Regions from separate parts of the Bacillus rugosus genome, predicted to be linked through region 1. Evidence: predicted binding sites of a transcription regulator. Region 1 holds the regulator's gene; the other holds the start of a gene.
What was found. The regulator NrdR, encoded in region 1, represses ribonucleotide reductase genes. The targets are predictions, from matches to a motif close to AACACNATATATNGTGTT.

Region 1 (8,036 bases):
CGGTAGCTGCCATCGTATTCCCGGCAATAAAAATCAACATGATCCAAAGCAATAGCGTCTTACGTGACATGCCTGAGGTCAATGAAGTTAATATAGGCGCACCGAATGTAACGCCAAGCGCATAAAGGGAAACGGTCAATCCCGCTGTTGTGACAGGAATGTCCAGGTCATCAGAAATTAGCGGCAAAAGGCCGACGCTGATAAATTCGGTTGTTCCTATGGCGAATGCACTTACGGCCAAAGCCAGGAGTGCAGGAATGCTGCTTTTATTGGCTGAAGTCATCATGTTCCTCCTTTGTGTAATGTGTTGTATGATTGAAATTCTGCCGAGTAAGCTATATAAATAAAAAGAGCAGATTCAAATCAGCCGGCAAATGTGATTATGAAAGATATCGTCAAAAAAGAAAAGTACGTACTTTTAAGTGCTATAGTCACTTTTTGGTGCCTGTAAGGAGAATGAACGGTATGGAGAAGAAAAAATATAATATCTCTGTGGAAGCGACTCTTGAAGTGATCGGCGGGAAATGGAAATGCGTCATTTTATGCCACCTGACGCACGGAAAAAAACGCACGAGTGAATTAAAGCGCCTGATGCCTAACATCACGCAAAAAATGCTGACCCAGCAGCTGCGTGAGCTCGAAGCGGACGGTGTCATTAACCGGATCGTGTACAATCAGGTTCCTCCCAAAGTGGAATACGAGCTCAGCGAATACGGCCGCAGCTTAGAAGGGATTTTAGACATGCTGTGTGCTTGGGGAGCGAATCATATCAACAGAGTGTACGGGGATACATTTTCTGTATTAGAAGAAAGTGTGCTCAATGATAAGTTAAAACAGGAATCATAAAAAAATGAGAGCAGTCAGTGCGGAGCGCTGGCTGTTTTTTTGGTTCTTACGCCTAATTTTGTGTGCAAGAAAACATATAATGCATCATAAATTAGCGTTGTAATCGTTGATTTTTATCAATATGTACTGGCGAATTCGATTTAATGTGTTATACTAATTACAGATGACAACAAATTAGAATGGCATAATTGATAAGGGGTGTCCAACATGAAGGTAAAAGTAGCGATCAACGGGTTTGGAAGAATCGGAAGAATGGTTTTTAGAAAAGCAATGTTAGACGATCAAATTCAAGTAGTGGCCATTAACGCCAGTTATTCTGCAGAAACGCTGGCTCATTTAATAAAGTATGACACAAATCACGGCAGGTACGACAAAGAGGTTGTGGCTGGTGAAGACAGCCTGATCGTGAATGGAAAGAAAGTGCTTTTGTTAAACAGCCGTGATCCAAAACAGCTGCCTTGGCGGGAATATGATATTGACATTGTCGTTGAAGCCACAGGGAAGTTTAATTCAAAAGATAAAGCGATGGGTCATATTGAAGCGGGTGCGAAAAAAGTCATTCTGACTGCTCCGGGAAAAAATGAAGACGTTACCATTGTGATGGGAGTAAATGAGGACCAATTCGACGCCGACCGTCATGTCATTATTTCAAATGCATCATGCACGACTAACTGCCTTGCGCCAGTTGTAAAAGTGCTGGATGAACAATTTGGCATTGAGAGCGGGCTGATGACCACAGTTCACGCATATACGAATGACCAGAAAAACATTGATAATCCTCACAAAGATTTGCGCCGGGCGCGGGCATGCGGTGAATCCATCATTCCGACGACAACAGGAGCGGCAAAGGCGCTTTCGCTCGTGCTGCCGCATCTGAAAGGAAAGCTTCACGGCCTTGCCTTGCGCGTCCCTGTTCCGAACGTCTCACTGGTTGATCTCGTTGTCGATCTGAAAACAGATGTAACGGCTGAAGAGGTAAACGAGGCATTTAAACGGGCTGCCAAAACTTCAATGTACGGCGTTCTTGATTATTCAGATGAACCGCTCGTTTCGACTGACTATAATACAAATCCGCATTCAGCAGTCATTGACGGGCTAACGACAATGGTAATGGAAGACAGAAAAGTAAAGGTGCTCGCATGGTATGACAACGAATGGGGCTACTCATGCAGAGTCGTTGATCTGATCCGCCATGTAGCGGTACGAATGAAACATCCGTCTGCTGTATAAAATAAGGTCATGGACGCTTTTTGAAGAAAAAACCCTTAACAGCATATTTCTGAAAAAACGCACCTTGCAAATTAGACTTAAACACAGTATACTATTTTTCGTGAACTTCTTGCTTGAGACTGTTTCGGAATTACTTAAAGGGTTAGGACCTCTCCGGACTAACTTTCCCCCGTGGTAAATGGCCGACCCAGTTGTTGGAATTTCACTTTTTAATTCTTGTTAAGGGGGGTCCATGACTATGGAAACAATGGGGCGTCACGTTATCTCCGAGCTATGGGGATGCGATTTTGATAAGCTGAATGACATGGATTTTATTGAAAAAACGTTTGTAAATGCTGCTCTAAAATCAGGTGCTGAGGTGCGCGAGGTTGCATTTCACAAATTTGCACCGCAAGGCGTAAGCGGAGTTGTGATTATTTCTGAATCACACTTAACAATTCACAGTTTTCCTGAGCACGGATATGCGAGCATTGATGTTTATACTTGTGGAGACTTAGATCCTAATGTTGCTGCTGACTATATCGCAGAGGCATTACATGCTGATACAAGAGAAAACATTGAAATACCAAGAGGAATGGGGCCTGTGCAAATTAAACAGGCGCAAGCGAAAGTACTATAGTTAATACGAACACAAAGGGAGCTGAAGCTAAAAGCCATTATGCGCTTTTTAGCTTATGCTCCTTTTATTTTTATAAAGAAACAAAGGCAGTCAGCTTTTTCTTTTTTCATTTTTTTTGTAAAATAAGAAAGAGATTTTCACAAACCACCTGATGCTGTAGATACAGTTTTACACAACGGCTCTCCCGACAGATGCTGTCACATCTATTTTAAAAAGGCGGAGGCTGCCGAAAATACATTGCAGGGAACGAAATAGTTGGGAGCTGATTTTATTGAAATGTCCTTCATGCCAGCATAATGGAACGCGAGTCCTTGATTCACGGCCTGTGGATGACGGAAAATCGATTCGCCGAAGACGCGAATGTGAATCCTGCCACTACCGGTTTACGACCTTTGAGAAAGTGGAGGAAACCCCGCTCATCGTCGTAAAAAAAGAAGGTGTGCGTGAGGAATTCAGCCGAGAAAAAATGCTGCGCGGCCTCATAAAAGCATGCGAAAAAAGACCTGTTTCACTCAAAATGCTTGAAGACATGTGCTTTGATATTGAAAAAGAACTTCGCAATCAAGGCTGCTCTGAGGTGAAAAGCGAGCTTGTCGGAGAAATGGTGATGGACCGGCTGGCCAAGATTGATGAAGTCGCATATGTGCGGTTCGCGTCAGTCTATCGGCAGTTTAAAGATATAAACGTCTTTATCGACGAATTAAAAGACTTAATAAAGAAAGAGCGTTAAAAGAGCTAAGAGGATTCTTCTAGCTCTTTTCTCATGTGCAAAATTGGCATTTGATAGATATGAGAAACGGTGTAAAATGAAAGGTAGAAACAAATTCGGAAGGTTTGAGATGTATGGCTGACTATTGGAAAGATGTACTGCCTGTAGATCCGTATGTGGTCAAAAGCAGATCAATGCTGCAGGATATAGACAGACAAATTATCACACAACTGTATCAGCCCTTAATCGGCCCTGTTGCATTCTCTCTTTATATGACATTATGGGGAGAGCTTGAACAAAACCGTTTGTGGGGCGGAGAGTCCACACATAGACAGCTGATGGGGATGACACAGTCCAACTTAAAAACGATCCATCAGGAACAGGGGAAGCTCGAAGGCATCGGATTGCTGAAAGTATATATGAAGGAATCCGAGCGGCAGGAGCGCCTCTTTATATATGAACTCCTTCCGCCGCTCAGGCCAAATGATTTTTTTGAAGATGGAATGCTGAATGTTTTTCTGTACAATAGAGTCGGAAAAACAAAATATCAGCAATTGAAACAATTTTTCACGCACCCGGCCATTTCAGAAGATGCGAAGGACATTACGCGGCCGTTTAATCATGCGTTTGAATCGCTGCAGCCGAGTGAATGGAAGCTCACATCTGATATGGAGGAAACGGTGAGACTTGCGCAGGGTGCAGAGTATACTTCTGTCGGACAGGCTCCGTCCTACACCATAACAGAGGATGTGTTTGATTTTGATTTGTTTTTAGCGGGTCTATCTGAGACGATGATTCCGAGAAAAGCGATGACCCAGCAGGTGCGGGACACAATCAAAAAGCTTTCTTATCTTTACGGCATAGATCCTTTGCAGATGCAAAATGTCGTGATGAGCGCGATTGATGAGCGTGACGTCATTACAACGGAGGCTTTACGAAAAGCGGCCAGTGACTGGTATCAAATCGAAAGAAACGGCCAGCTGCCTGACTTAGTGGAAAAAACACAGCCGGTGCATCTGCGTGAAGGCGAAAAACCGGCGGAAGGGGAATCACTGGACGGAAAGCTGATTGCATTGCTTGAGACGATTTCTCCGAAGAAGCTTCTCCAGGACATTGCCGACGGAACAGAGCCGTCAAAAGCTGATCTGAAAATCATAGAAGAAATTATGTTTGAACAGAAGCTCGAGCCCGGCGTTACAAATGTGTTAATTTATTACGTCATGCTGAAAACCGACATGAAGCTGTCGAAAAACTATATCCAAAAAATCGCGTCGCATTGGGCGCGCAAAAAGGTAAAAACGGTCAGAGAAGCGATGAAGCTTGCGATAGAAGAAAACCGCCAATACCTTGAATGGGCTGAAGGAAAAGCAAATCAGCCTTCGAAACGAAACCAAAAAGTGATTCGCGAAGAAAAACTTCCTGACTGGATGAAAGAAAAGCAGACAGCGTCCGAGTCAGAGTCCGGACAGCAGAAGCTGCAACCGCAGGATTTGGAAGAACAGAAGAAAAAGATGATGGAAGAAATGGAAAAACTGAAAAAATACTCTGCCTATTAAAGACAGAGATGCGGGGTGAAGTAATAGATGGAACCAATCGGCCGTTCCCTGCAGGGCTTAACCGGCAGACCGGATTTCCAAAAACGTCTTGAACAAATGAAGGAAAAAGTCATGAAGGATCAAGATGTTCAGGCATTTTTGAAGGAAAACGAAGAAATGATTGATCAAAAAATGATCGAAAAGAGCTTAAATAAGCTTTATGAATATATCGGACAAAGCAAGAAGTGCTCCTATTGTTCAGAAGATGAAGATTGCAACAATCTGTTGGAGGGCTACCATCCGAAGCTTGTTGTCAATGGCCGTTCTATAGATATCGAGTATTATGAATGTCCTGTCAAACGGAAGCTAGACCAGCAGAAAAAACAAAAGTCTCTTATGAAAAGCATGTATATCCAGCAGGACCTTCTCGGCGCGACATTTCAGCAGGTTGATATCAGTGATCCGAGCAGGCTCGCGATGTTCCAGCATGTTACGGATTTTCTGAAAAGCTATAATGAGACGGGAAAAGGGAAAGGACTGTATTTATACGGGAAATTCGGGGTAGGAAAAACGTTTATGCTTGCTGCGATTGCCAATGAACTGGCTGAAAAAGAGTATTCCTCCATGATCGTATATGTGCCCGAATTTGTGAGAGAGCTCAAGAATTCGCTTCAAGACCATTCATTGGAAGAGAAGCTCAATATGGTCAAAACAACACCTGTATTAATGCTTGATGACATCGGAGCGGAATCAATGACGAGCTGGGTAAGGGATGAAGTCATCGGAACGGTGCTTCAGCACAGAATGTCCCAGCAGCTGCCGACGTTCTTTTCTTCTAATTTTTCACCTGATGAGCTAAAGCATCATTTTACGTATTCGCAAAGAGGAGAAAAGGAAGAAGTAAAAGCGGCAAGACTGATGGAGCGGATATTATATTTGGCTGCTCCAATCCGTCTTGACGGAGAAAACCGCCGCCATCCGTAATCGCTGCGGTTCAAAGGGGAAGGAACTGAGTGTATGAAACGAAAAACCGCTCTTAAATGGCTGACAGTGCTGGCCGTTGCAGGTTTAATCTTTTGGGGAAATAAAAGGTATTTGAATCTATCACCGAAAGAGATCAGGGTTTGGGTATTATCGTTCGGGGTCTTTGCACCGCTGATGTTTATCGGGATATCCATCGTCAGACCTCTTGTTTTATTTCCCGTTTCTGTTATTTCTATAGCGGGCGGACTTGCGTTTGGCCCGCTTCTCGGCACGCTTTATACGTTATTCGGTTCGATGTGCGCCTCAGCTGTATCGTTTTTTGCGGCCGGTTTGTTTGCGGCGAAAAAGACCGGCCATTACGAAAAGCTGGAAGCCATTCAGAAGCAAATGGAGGATAACGGATTTTTTTATATCTTTCTTCTGAGGATCCTGCCGATTAATTTTGATTTCGTCAGTTATGCGGCAGGTCTTTCCAATGTCAAAGCGCTGCCGTATTTTGCGGCGACGGCCGCGGGAATCATCCCTGGGACCATTGCGCTTAATGTGCTGGGGGCGAGCTTTTTGGCTGGAAATCTGCCCGCTTTCTATATGGTGCTCGTATTGTATATCGTGTTTATCTCGCTGCCGTTTATCTTCAGAAAGAAAATGCAAAACTTGTTCCAGGAATCAAATTAAGATTTGCCAATGACCTTTACGTCTATTTTAAAAACATCCCCCATATACTTGTAACAGATGCCGTAAGGGGGGACAAACATGCTTGAAATAATCTTTGAAGATGACCATGATGCAGCCGCTTTTTTACATCTCATTCAGCATTCGGACGATCGGAACAATATTATTGTCCGTGAAGGCATACGAAAAATCGGGATTGAAAAAGCGAAGCCGGCTTTCTCTATTCAGCGTTTTATGGAGCCGATTCTGGTCAAATTTTTTTTAGAATGCAAAGAAGACGAACATATGCTGTCATTGATTGAGGGAACATACTGCTTCACGGACCAGGATGAACAGCAGCAAATCCTTCAGCTCGCACACAGTATTATTGAAGGAGAAGCGGACGATCTTCCGTTTGAGCCGCTAAAGCTTTCGCGAAAACAATCTATTTTGGATGAACTCCAAACGATCTGTTTAGAGGAAGGCTTATTTTCCATTCGTTCCTTTCAGACCTTCCGACTCGGACAATACTACAAGCAGCTTAGAGACATTACGGAAGCGGCGATAGATGAATATAAGATGGAACAGGAATATCAAAATTTTATTCAAACACTCAGAGACTATGTAACAGCCAAACAGCCGAGACTCAAAAAGGTGCACATTGTCCATGATGGTTCTTTTACATTATGGGAACTGCGCTATGTGCCGGAACGGGAAAAGATGAAATACATAGACAGGCGATTTGTCCGCGATCATCCTATGTACATTGATTCTCATTTGCTCGCACCCCTGATTTCCATTGCGCCTGATGAAGTGGTGCTTTATACCGACCAGCCCGAGCACATGATGGCAAGGACCATTCAAAACGTATTTCAAGAGAGAGTGGAAATGCTTCCGCTGCACGCTTTTTCAGACGCAGAAATACCGGTGAAGCACTCGGAAGGATAAGGGCCGGCAGCCTGTATATATAAGGCTGTCGGTTTGAAAAAAAGGAAATACGCTCGTGTTGATTTTTTGGATTGAACAATTTATAATACATAGGAGATTAAGAAAGACACACGTATTGATAAGGACATGAAGGAATGATACCGGCTCAAAGAGAGGGAAGCCAAGGCTGCAAGCTTCCCAGCTAAGGACCATTCACTTTACCGCCTTTGAACTTCAGCTGTGAACCCCTTGATAAAGGAGCAGTAATGGCTGACGGGAACTCCCGTTACAGAGCTAGAGCCGCAGGTGCCGGAGTATTGGCTATGCGGAAAAAAGGGTGGAACCACGATTCCGTTTATTCAACCTCGTCCCTTTCATAGGGGGCGGGGTTTTTATATGCAAAAAAAGGAGTGACATAGATGTCAGATATGGTAAAAATCACATTTCCTGATGGAGCAGTCAAGGAGTTTGCGAAAGGAACAACAACAGAAGATATCGCGGCATCCATCAGTCCGGGATTAAAGAAAAAATCGTT
Region 2 (8,036 bases), 960 kb from region 1:
ACAGCGTTTTGACGCGCACATCTTCATCGGCAGAAATCTTTTTCGTATCGAGAAAATCATTGATATCGCGGTGGAAAATGTTTAAGTACGCCGCGCCAGATCCTTGTCTTTGTCCCATTTGGTCAGCGTAACGGAACGCGTTATCAAGAAGCTTCATCACGCCTACTACGCCTTTTGTGGCATTTTCAACATCTTTAATGGCTTCACCTTTCGCGCGAAGCTTGGACAGGTTAAGAGAAACCCCGCCGCCCAGTTTAGAAAGCTGCATGGAAATATCGATCGCTCTTGAAATATCGTTTAAAGAATCATTGACTTCGAGCAAGAAGCAGCTTACAAGCTCACCGCGGCGTTTTCTGCCAGCGTTCAAAAATGTAGGTGTGCTCGGCTGATATTCCTGATTGATCATCAGGCGCACATATTCTTTTGCTTTTTCAGTGTCGCCGTTTGCGAAGAACAGCGCAACAATTGAGATCCGGTCCTCATAACGCTCGAGGATTTTTTTCTTGTCATTCGTTTTCAAAGCATAGTCATTATAGAATTTAAACGCACTCATGAAGGAAGGAAAACGAAACTTCTTAGCGTAAGCTGTCTTAAACACTTCTTTAATGTCTTCAAAAGAATAAAGGCTTAAGAATTCCTCTTCGTAGTATTGGTTTTCTATCAAATAATCCAGCTTCTCTTTTAAATCGTGAAAGAAAACTGTGTTTTGATTGATATAATCTACAAAATAGCTATGTACAGCCTCTTTATCCTTATCAAACTGGAATTTTCCATCTTTTTGGATCATGATTTCGTTATTTAACTGGATCCATTTTGGCACTTGATTTTGTGACAACTCTTTCTACCTCCTGAGTAAACAATTCAACGTCTTTAGATGTGCCGCTGAGTTCAAATTTGTGCAAGATCGGCACCTGATATTGTCTTGAAATGGTATCGGCGCTTTTTGCAAAGTTATCGCCCCATACTTTATTGCCGCTCGCAGCGACTCCTAATAAAAGATGGGCGTATTTTTCGAGAAATGATTGTGTTGATGCCGGTACCTGACCGAAGTTTGTCGTGTAGGTGACCAAAACAAACGGAGTGTCCAGGTGGTCAATTTCGTCCACCTTGCGTATCTGCTGAAAGCCTATTTTATTCACAAACCGCTGAACATTCCCTGTTTTCGAATCAAATATGATTTGTACCACGTTTTATCACGACCTATCAAAAAATATGAATCTCTCATCACTAACACTATATATAGTATACTATCCTCTGACAAAAACACAATATATAGATTTGTTTTTGTGAAAAATTCATATTTTGATCAAATCAGGCATACGGGCAGACTCATAAGGGCCCAAAAAAGAGAGCAGAACGAGAATCATCTCTCGTCCTACTCAGGGTGTCGTTTTTAAGCCGATGTATATCATAACATGAAAAAAAACTGCTTAGTAGTCTAGATTTTTTTTTCTTAAGCTATCACAGCATTTTTCGCTCTCTACTGTTTCTTCTATTTCAACATCCGCACCGATCTCTTCTAAAACCGCCTTCAAAGCGCTGATAATTGACGCTTCTCTGATTAATTCTTTTCCGTTCACAATGATGCTTGTTCCGTATTCATAGCAAGAATCATCTTCACAAATTTCTTCCCAATGATTCACGATCACTTTATGCTTCATTTTATTTCACCCTCTGTTTGATCTGTGTCTGTATTTAGTTTAGCGGGTAGCATCCGCTTTGTAAATTCGGATGCTTGTGAATTTTATTCAAGCTCATCATCCGAGTATTCTGTCTTCAGCTTTACCTCATTGCGGGACTCATTATACTCATAAATTTTGATATAGCCGTCCTCTACAACGCCAAAATGATTATGTTCAAGCGGGAACGAGGCTGGCTGTGGCGTTTCATAGCCTGAATTGCCGCTGTCTGTTTCAATGATGGTATCTTGATTCCCGCACGCTCCGAACAGCAAAAATACGGCTATCCACACAAGCGCAATCCTAATTCGTCTCAGTTCTTCACTTTCAAACAAGGTCGCGTCACTCCCAAATTCAGATTTTTACATGATATTCGAGTTAGTTTTGCATATGTTGATCTCATAAAAAAAGACCGTGCCTTGGCATGGTCAGCTTACTAAAATACAAAGCTTGGAATGAAAGTAGCTCAAGCTTAAAAAATGGCTGCCGGGATTCCCCCGACAGCCTCCCCATGCCTTGACATGGTATTTTTTGATCTATTCGAGTTCAAGCTGGACGTTTTTTTGCGGCGCAAACGTTGAGATCGCATGTTTATAGATAAGCTGCTGCTTACCTTCCGATTCCAGCAATACGGTAAAGTTATCAAAGCCTTTCACCTGGCCACGCAGCTGAAAGCCATTCAGCAAAAAAACAGTGACATACGTATTTTCTTTCCGGATTTGATTCAAAAACTGATCCTGAATATTAATCGGTTTCATGTTTCGTCCTCCTTGATTCTCTATATCATACAGTTTCGATTAAAGTTCGAGTTTTCCTGCTATATGTGTGAAAATTTCCTTTTTTTTCAGCTCCATATCAACGGGCGGTGTCATATCGAACCAGGTAACCTGCATTTTGTTGCGAAACCACGTCAGCTGCCGTTTCGCATACCGTCTTGAGTTCTGCTTTAGCTGATCGACGGCATCAGAAAGTGTCACAAAACCGTCAAAATATGCATATAACTCCTTATAGCCTATCGCCTGTATCGACTGACAGTCTCTCACGTTTTTGTCGTAGAGGCGTTTCACTTCGGGAAGAAGACCGGCCTCCATCATCATATCAACCCGCTGATTAATTCTTGCGTAAAGCGTGTCTCTATCCATTGTCAGTCCGATTAACACTGCATTGTACAGAAGTTCTCGTTTTTGCTCCTTCAAATGCTGTGACATCGTTTTTCCAGACGTGTGTAATATTTCCAGCGCACGAATAACTCTTCTCGTATTATTGGGATGAATCGCAGCTGCTGCCTCTGGATCTGCCGCAGCAAGTTTGGCATGAAGAAAGTCAGCGCCTTCCCGTTCAGCAGCCATTTGCAGGCTCTGTCGAAACACAGGATCGTTCGCCTCTTCCGTAAATGTATAATCGTAAAGCACAGATTGTATATAAAGCCCTGTACCGCCGACAATCATTGGAAGCTTTCCTCTTTTTGCAATCTCGCTGATTTTGTTTCTCACTAAGCCTTGATAATCGGCGGTGGAGAAGGAATCTTGGGGATCTAAAATATCAATCAGATGATGGGGTACTCCCTCCATCTCCTGTTCAGTGATTTTAGCTGTTCCAATATCCATTCCTTTATAAACCTGCATCGAATCTCCGCTGATAATTTCCGCATTCAAGGATTTAGCTAGCTGAATACTTAAATTTGTTTTCCCCACTGCCGTCGGTCCGACTAAAATGACAACGGGCTGCTTCGTATTATTCAATATGTATCACTCTCTTTTATAAATCTCCCCCCATTATAGCATTCATCATGTGCAACCACCTATCCATTTTGCCCTTTTTTTGCACCGGTAAACATCCTTCTACCACCCGAGCGGCTCATTGCCGACGATTTCTCTCGTCTTTCCTTTCAGGCCATGGCGATGCGTTTTTCTTCCGTCATCTTTCGGATCATACACAACGCCTCCGTACCGGATCTTAATCGGCTCGTTATAGGCCAGATACGTCGTTTCTTCGATTTCGTGATAATGGGTGCCGTCTGCTAAGGGAATCGCAGGCCCTGAGATTCCGTAATACCGGTGAAAGTGGCCGTTTTCAAAAGAAGTGATCCCTGTAAAGTGATGTGTATGCTGATCGGTATTCGATCCATTAGCTGGCTGAGTAAATCCTTCAATGAGATGATAATGTCCCTGTTCTCTCGTTGTTTTGACGTGATAAGCATGTGCATGAGGCGGCGCTTTTGACCAGTCAGACGGATACAGGCCCAATGTGATCACATCCCTTCTTTTTCATCAAACGCCCAATCAAATCTAGGTAGGCTGAATACACTGCATCATCTACAATTTATTACAGGAGGAAAGAAAAAATGAACGAGATAGAACATTTCACTGCTGAAGACACAAGGATATTTGGAAGACCTTTCGGATTCGGAAGACCTGGATTCGGCTACGGGTTTGGAAGACCTGGATTTGGGTTTGGCCGGCCATTCGGTTTTTACGGGGGACCTTTTTTCGGCGGACTAGTTGGCGGGCTTGTAGGAAGCGCTTTATTTAACCCTTATTTTTATGGCGGATACCCCTATCCGTACGCCCCATTCCCTTACTACTATTAAACACACAAGGCCTCTTCAAAAGGGGTCTTTTTAAGTGACTGAAAATGAATCGCTTGACTCATACATAGCCATACACTAATATTTTTCTAGCTGAAGAACTTTTCTAATCTAAAATTACAGTTCAAGTGAGGAGAATGTACGATGTTGGTAGGATATATATTCCTCACGATTGCCATATGCTCGGAATCGATAGGAGCGGCCATGCTGAAAGTGTCTGACGGCTTCAAAAAGTGGAAGCCAAGCGCTTTGGTCGTGATTGGCTATTCCCTCGCCTTTTATATGCTGTCGCTGACCTTAAACCATATCCCCCTCAGCCTCTCGTATGCGACTTGGAGCGGTGTGGGCACGGTGCTGACGGCAGTGATCGGAGTGAAATGGTTTAAGGAAGAATTGAATGGCAAAGGGCTTATCGGGATTCTTTTATTAATATCAGGGGTCGTGTTACTTAACTGGCAGTAAAGGAGTGATAATGATGAAAGGATTGCTTTATTTGGCTCTTGCCATTGTATCTGAGGTTTTCGGGAGCACAATGCTGAAGCTTTCAGAAGGATTTACACAAGCCTGGCCCATTGTTGGAGTCATTGCCGGATTTCTTTCTGCTTTTACCTTTCTAAGCTTTTCTTTAAAAACAATTGACTTATCAAGCGCGTATGCGACATGGTCTGGCGTTGGAACGGCGCTTACAGCCATTGTCGGGTTTTTGCTTTTTGGCGAAACCATCAGTTTAAAGGGCGTGTTCGGGCTCACGCTAGTCATTGCAGGCGTAGTCGTGTTAAATCAGTCGAAAGCCCCTGCTAAAGATAAAAAACAGACGGTCTGTGAGTGACCGTCTGTTTCATTATTCGCCAGCCAGTTTTACGGAGGCTTCAAGCTTTAGCTCGACATTTCCTTGAATGGCGCGTGAAATCATGCATGACGACTCCGCCTTTTCACAAAGCTTGTGCGCCAGTGCGACATCTTCTTGTGAGGCGTCATGTTTGAGCACAACGGAGGGACGGTGGATGATCTTTTTGTATGTAAAGACTCCTTTGGTGACGTCGACAATGCCTTCTGACTCCATCTGCAAGTCGTCCTTTTCCAGCCCGCTTCTTTCCATCATCGCAGCAAGTGTAATAATGTAACAGGTTGCTGCCGCCCCGAGAAGCATCTCATCCGGGTTGGTCCCCTCTCCTGGTCCATCCATTTCTTTAGGAATTGAAATAGAGGTGATTAAGTTACCGCTTTCGATCGTACCGACATCATTGCGGTTGCCCGGCCAGTTCGCTTTTAAATAAAAATGATGATCTGCCATCGTAAGTTTTGCCTCCTTTTATGATTCTATTTCAGTCTACTGATCTTCTCTTATCTTGTCTTCTGATCTGCTTGTTACGAATACTCTTTTTCAAGGACACTTTTGATTGCACTCACATAAGCATAAAATTCACTGTTCTTTGTATATTTTCTATTTTTATAATAAAAATCATCGAAAAATGCTTCTCTCTGCTCGCGGCTGATTTCCAGCTGGATACTCAGCCCCGTTTCCCCTTGGTTGTTAATATTTTCGGCACTTAACCCAGCAAGACCGCTTTTAGACGACGCTAACTCAGCGGAAAATCCCCTTCTCTCAAGGGCTCTTACGATCATTTTCGCCCGCTTTCGGTCTGTGCCCCCAACAAGTGTATTCTTGTTCTCCCCTTTATATCCGTGAAAAGCCACAACATATTGATGCTCCTTGATTTTCTTTTCAGCCAATGGCTCATCAAAGTTGGTGCTTGTAATGTGAAGCGTTTGGTTATCGTGTGACTTCAACCCTTCAAACAGGTATGTAGAGAATTCACTATTGAAATACCGCACAAGCTCGCTTACTCCGCCTTCAATTCTTCCGCCGTGCGGAGACATAATTAACACTTTGCTTCCTTTTTTCTCACTATAAGAAATATCATAATCGGCTGGGCTCTCATTCTCTGCCAAGCTGCTGAAATTTGAATATGTATCTGGCTGATTAGATGGTTCGGGTTCTAATGAGTAATGAACATATCTCAGGAATAAGACAATGGCTAAGACTAATATGACATTTAGTATAAATCTTCTCATGTTTAACTCCTTTCATAAGAATGGCACGGTTCATTATATGAGGTTTAGCCAATAGGTTTTATCTTACCATTGTATACGCTATATCATCAGTGAAAAAGTTCCCGGTTTCAAAAAATCAATTGATTGTCACGGTTAATAGCGGTTCATTTGAAATATGAGTGAAAAAAGATTGAGAGGAAAGATAAAAAAGGTAGGAATAACCTCACTTGGCAATTACATGTATAGAGGTTTAAGGAGGGTTTTATTAGCAGCTGTCCGGTTGCTGGACGGACAGCCTATTATCGGCCTGCCAAATAGAGGTTTTGTTTATTTGTTCTCACAAAGTCACAGGAGAGGATTGAATCCAACAAAAACGTTCTGATCTGTTGTTTCGAAAAACAAAACGCTTTGATTTGCGTTTTGCTTTTCTGTCTTACAATAATCGTTCTTTTACTAATCGTTCCGTCTTTCTTCATATATATAATGCTGATTGGTATTTGGCTTTCCAAAGACCGATGTAAGAAGAAATTCATATAGCTGCTCTCCCCTTGCCAGTTTGATATGACAACATTATAATACGAACAAACGTTCCTTTTCAATCCCCAATGATTGCCACGACTCCTGAATCTGATTCAAAAGATTCATAAAAACCAACTCTTGTCCGTCTCTTATAAAGGACAAACAAACTTACCAAACCTACCATCTGTTCATAGAGTATACAGAGAACCTTATAATAGGAGGAAAATACATGTTTGGGTACTCTATGGTACAAATGGTGAGAGCAAATGCTCATAAGCTAGATTGGCCGTTACGTGAAAGCGTCTTACAGCTTTACAAGCCCTTCAAATGGACTCCTTGCTTCTTGCATCAGTTTTTCGAAACCAAATTGAAAAACAGAAAAAAAATGTCAGTCATTATTGAATTTGAGGAAGGCTGTCACGAGACAGGCTTTCAAATGGCTGGAGAGGTGCTGCAAAAAGAAAAACGCAGCAAGCTAAAAAGCCGCTTCAATAAAATCAATTGCTGCAGCGCGGAGGTTACCCCTTCAGCGTTACATTCCCTTCTTTCTGAATGCAGCGATATTCGCAAAGTATATTTAAACCGCGAAGTCAAAGCGCTTCTAGACACGGCAACCGAAGCAAGCCACGCGAAGGAAGTCATCAGAAACGGGCAAACCCTGACAGGAAAAGGTGTTACTGTCGCTGTTGTCGATACAGGAATCTACCCGCATCCTGATTTAGAAGGCAGAATCATCGGATTTGCGGACATGGTCAATCAAAAAACAGAACCGTATGATGATAATGGTCATGGCACACACTGTGCAGGTGATGTCGCAAGCAGCGGCGCATCCTCCTCCGGCCAATACCGCGGACCTGCACCGGAAGCTAATCTAATCGGCGTGAAGGTACTGAATAAGCAAGGTTCAGGAACATTAGCGGATATTATTGAAGGTGTGGAGTGGTGTATTCAATACAATGAGGACAACCCGAACGAACCGATTGATATTATCAGTATGTCGCTCGGGGGCGATGCGCTTAGATATGATAATGAACAGGAAGACCCGTTAGTCAGAGCAGTTGAAGAAGCGTGGAACGCAGGGATTGTCGTCTGTGTTGCTGCCGGAAACTCAGGGCCTGATCCACAGACCATTTCAAGCCCGGGCGTGAGCGAAAAGGTGATTACAGTAGGTGCGCTTGACGATAACAATACCCCAA

Region 2: nrdI (class Ib ribonucleoside-diphosphate reductase assembly flavoprotein NrdI) is a predicted target of NrdR. The motif match lies at 1,230-1,247, and genes of this name have one in related genera.

What each region holds. Positions count from the first base shown of each region.
Region 1 is NZ_CP096590.1:2,848,116-2,856,151, reverse strand. It holds gene M0696_RS14545 (MFS transporter) at 1-283, opposite strand, end outside; gene M0696_RS14540 (winged helix-turn-helix transcriptional regulator) at 466-846, shown strand; gene M0696_RS14535 (glyceraldehyde-3-phosphate dehydrogenase) at 1,054-2,076, shown strand; gene speD (adenosylmethionine decarboxylase) at 2,315-2,695, shown strand; gene nrdR (transcriptional regulator NrdR) at 2,967-3,425, shown strand; gene dnaB (replicative helicase loading/DNA remodeling protein DnaB) at 3,539-4,960, shown strand; gene dnaI (primosomal protein DnaI) at 4,988-5,923, shown strand; gene M0696_RS14510 (TVP38/TMEM64 family protein) at 5,957-6,598, shown strand; gene ytxC (putative sporulation protein YtxC) at 6,677-7,522, shown strand; gene thrS (threonine--tRNA ligase) at 7,921-8,036, shown strand, end outside.
Region 2 is NZ_CP096590.1:1,884,891-1,892,926, reverse strand. It holds gene nrdE (class 1b ribonucleoside-diphosphate reductase subunit alpha) at 1-835, opposite strand, end outside; gene nrdI (class Ib ribonucleoside-diphosphate reductase assembly flavoprotein NrdI) at 795-1,187, opposite strand; gene M0696_RS09365 (hypothetical protein) at 1,431-1,661, opposite strand; gene M0696_RS09360 (YmzC family protein) at 1,745-2,014, opposite strand; gene hfq (RNA chaperone Hfq) at 2,216-2,437, opposite strand; gene miaA (tRNA (adenosine(37)-N6)-dimethylallyltransferase MiaA) at 2,477-3,421, opposite strand; gene M0696_RS09345 (YmaF family protein) at 3,521-3,934, opposite strand; gene M0696_RS09340 (hypothetical protein) at 4,024-4,269, shown strand; gene ebrA (multidrug efflux SMR transporter subunit EbrA) at 4,411-4,728, shown strand; gene ebrB (multidrug efflux SMR transporter subunit EbrB) at 4,742-5,095, shown strand; gene M0696_RS09325 (OsmC family protein) at 5,108-5,560, opposite strand; gene M0696_RS09320 (poly-gamma-glutamate hydrolase family protein) at 5,635-6,342, opposite strand; gene M0696_RS09315 (WYL domain-containing protein) at 6,621-6,854, opposite strand; gene aprX (serine protease AprX) at 7,070-8,036, shown strand, end outside.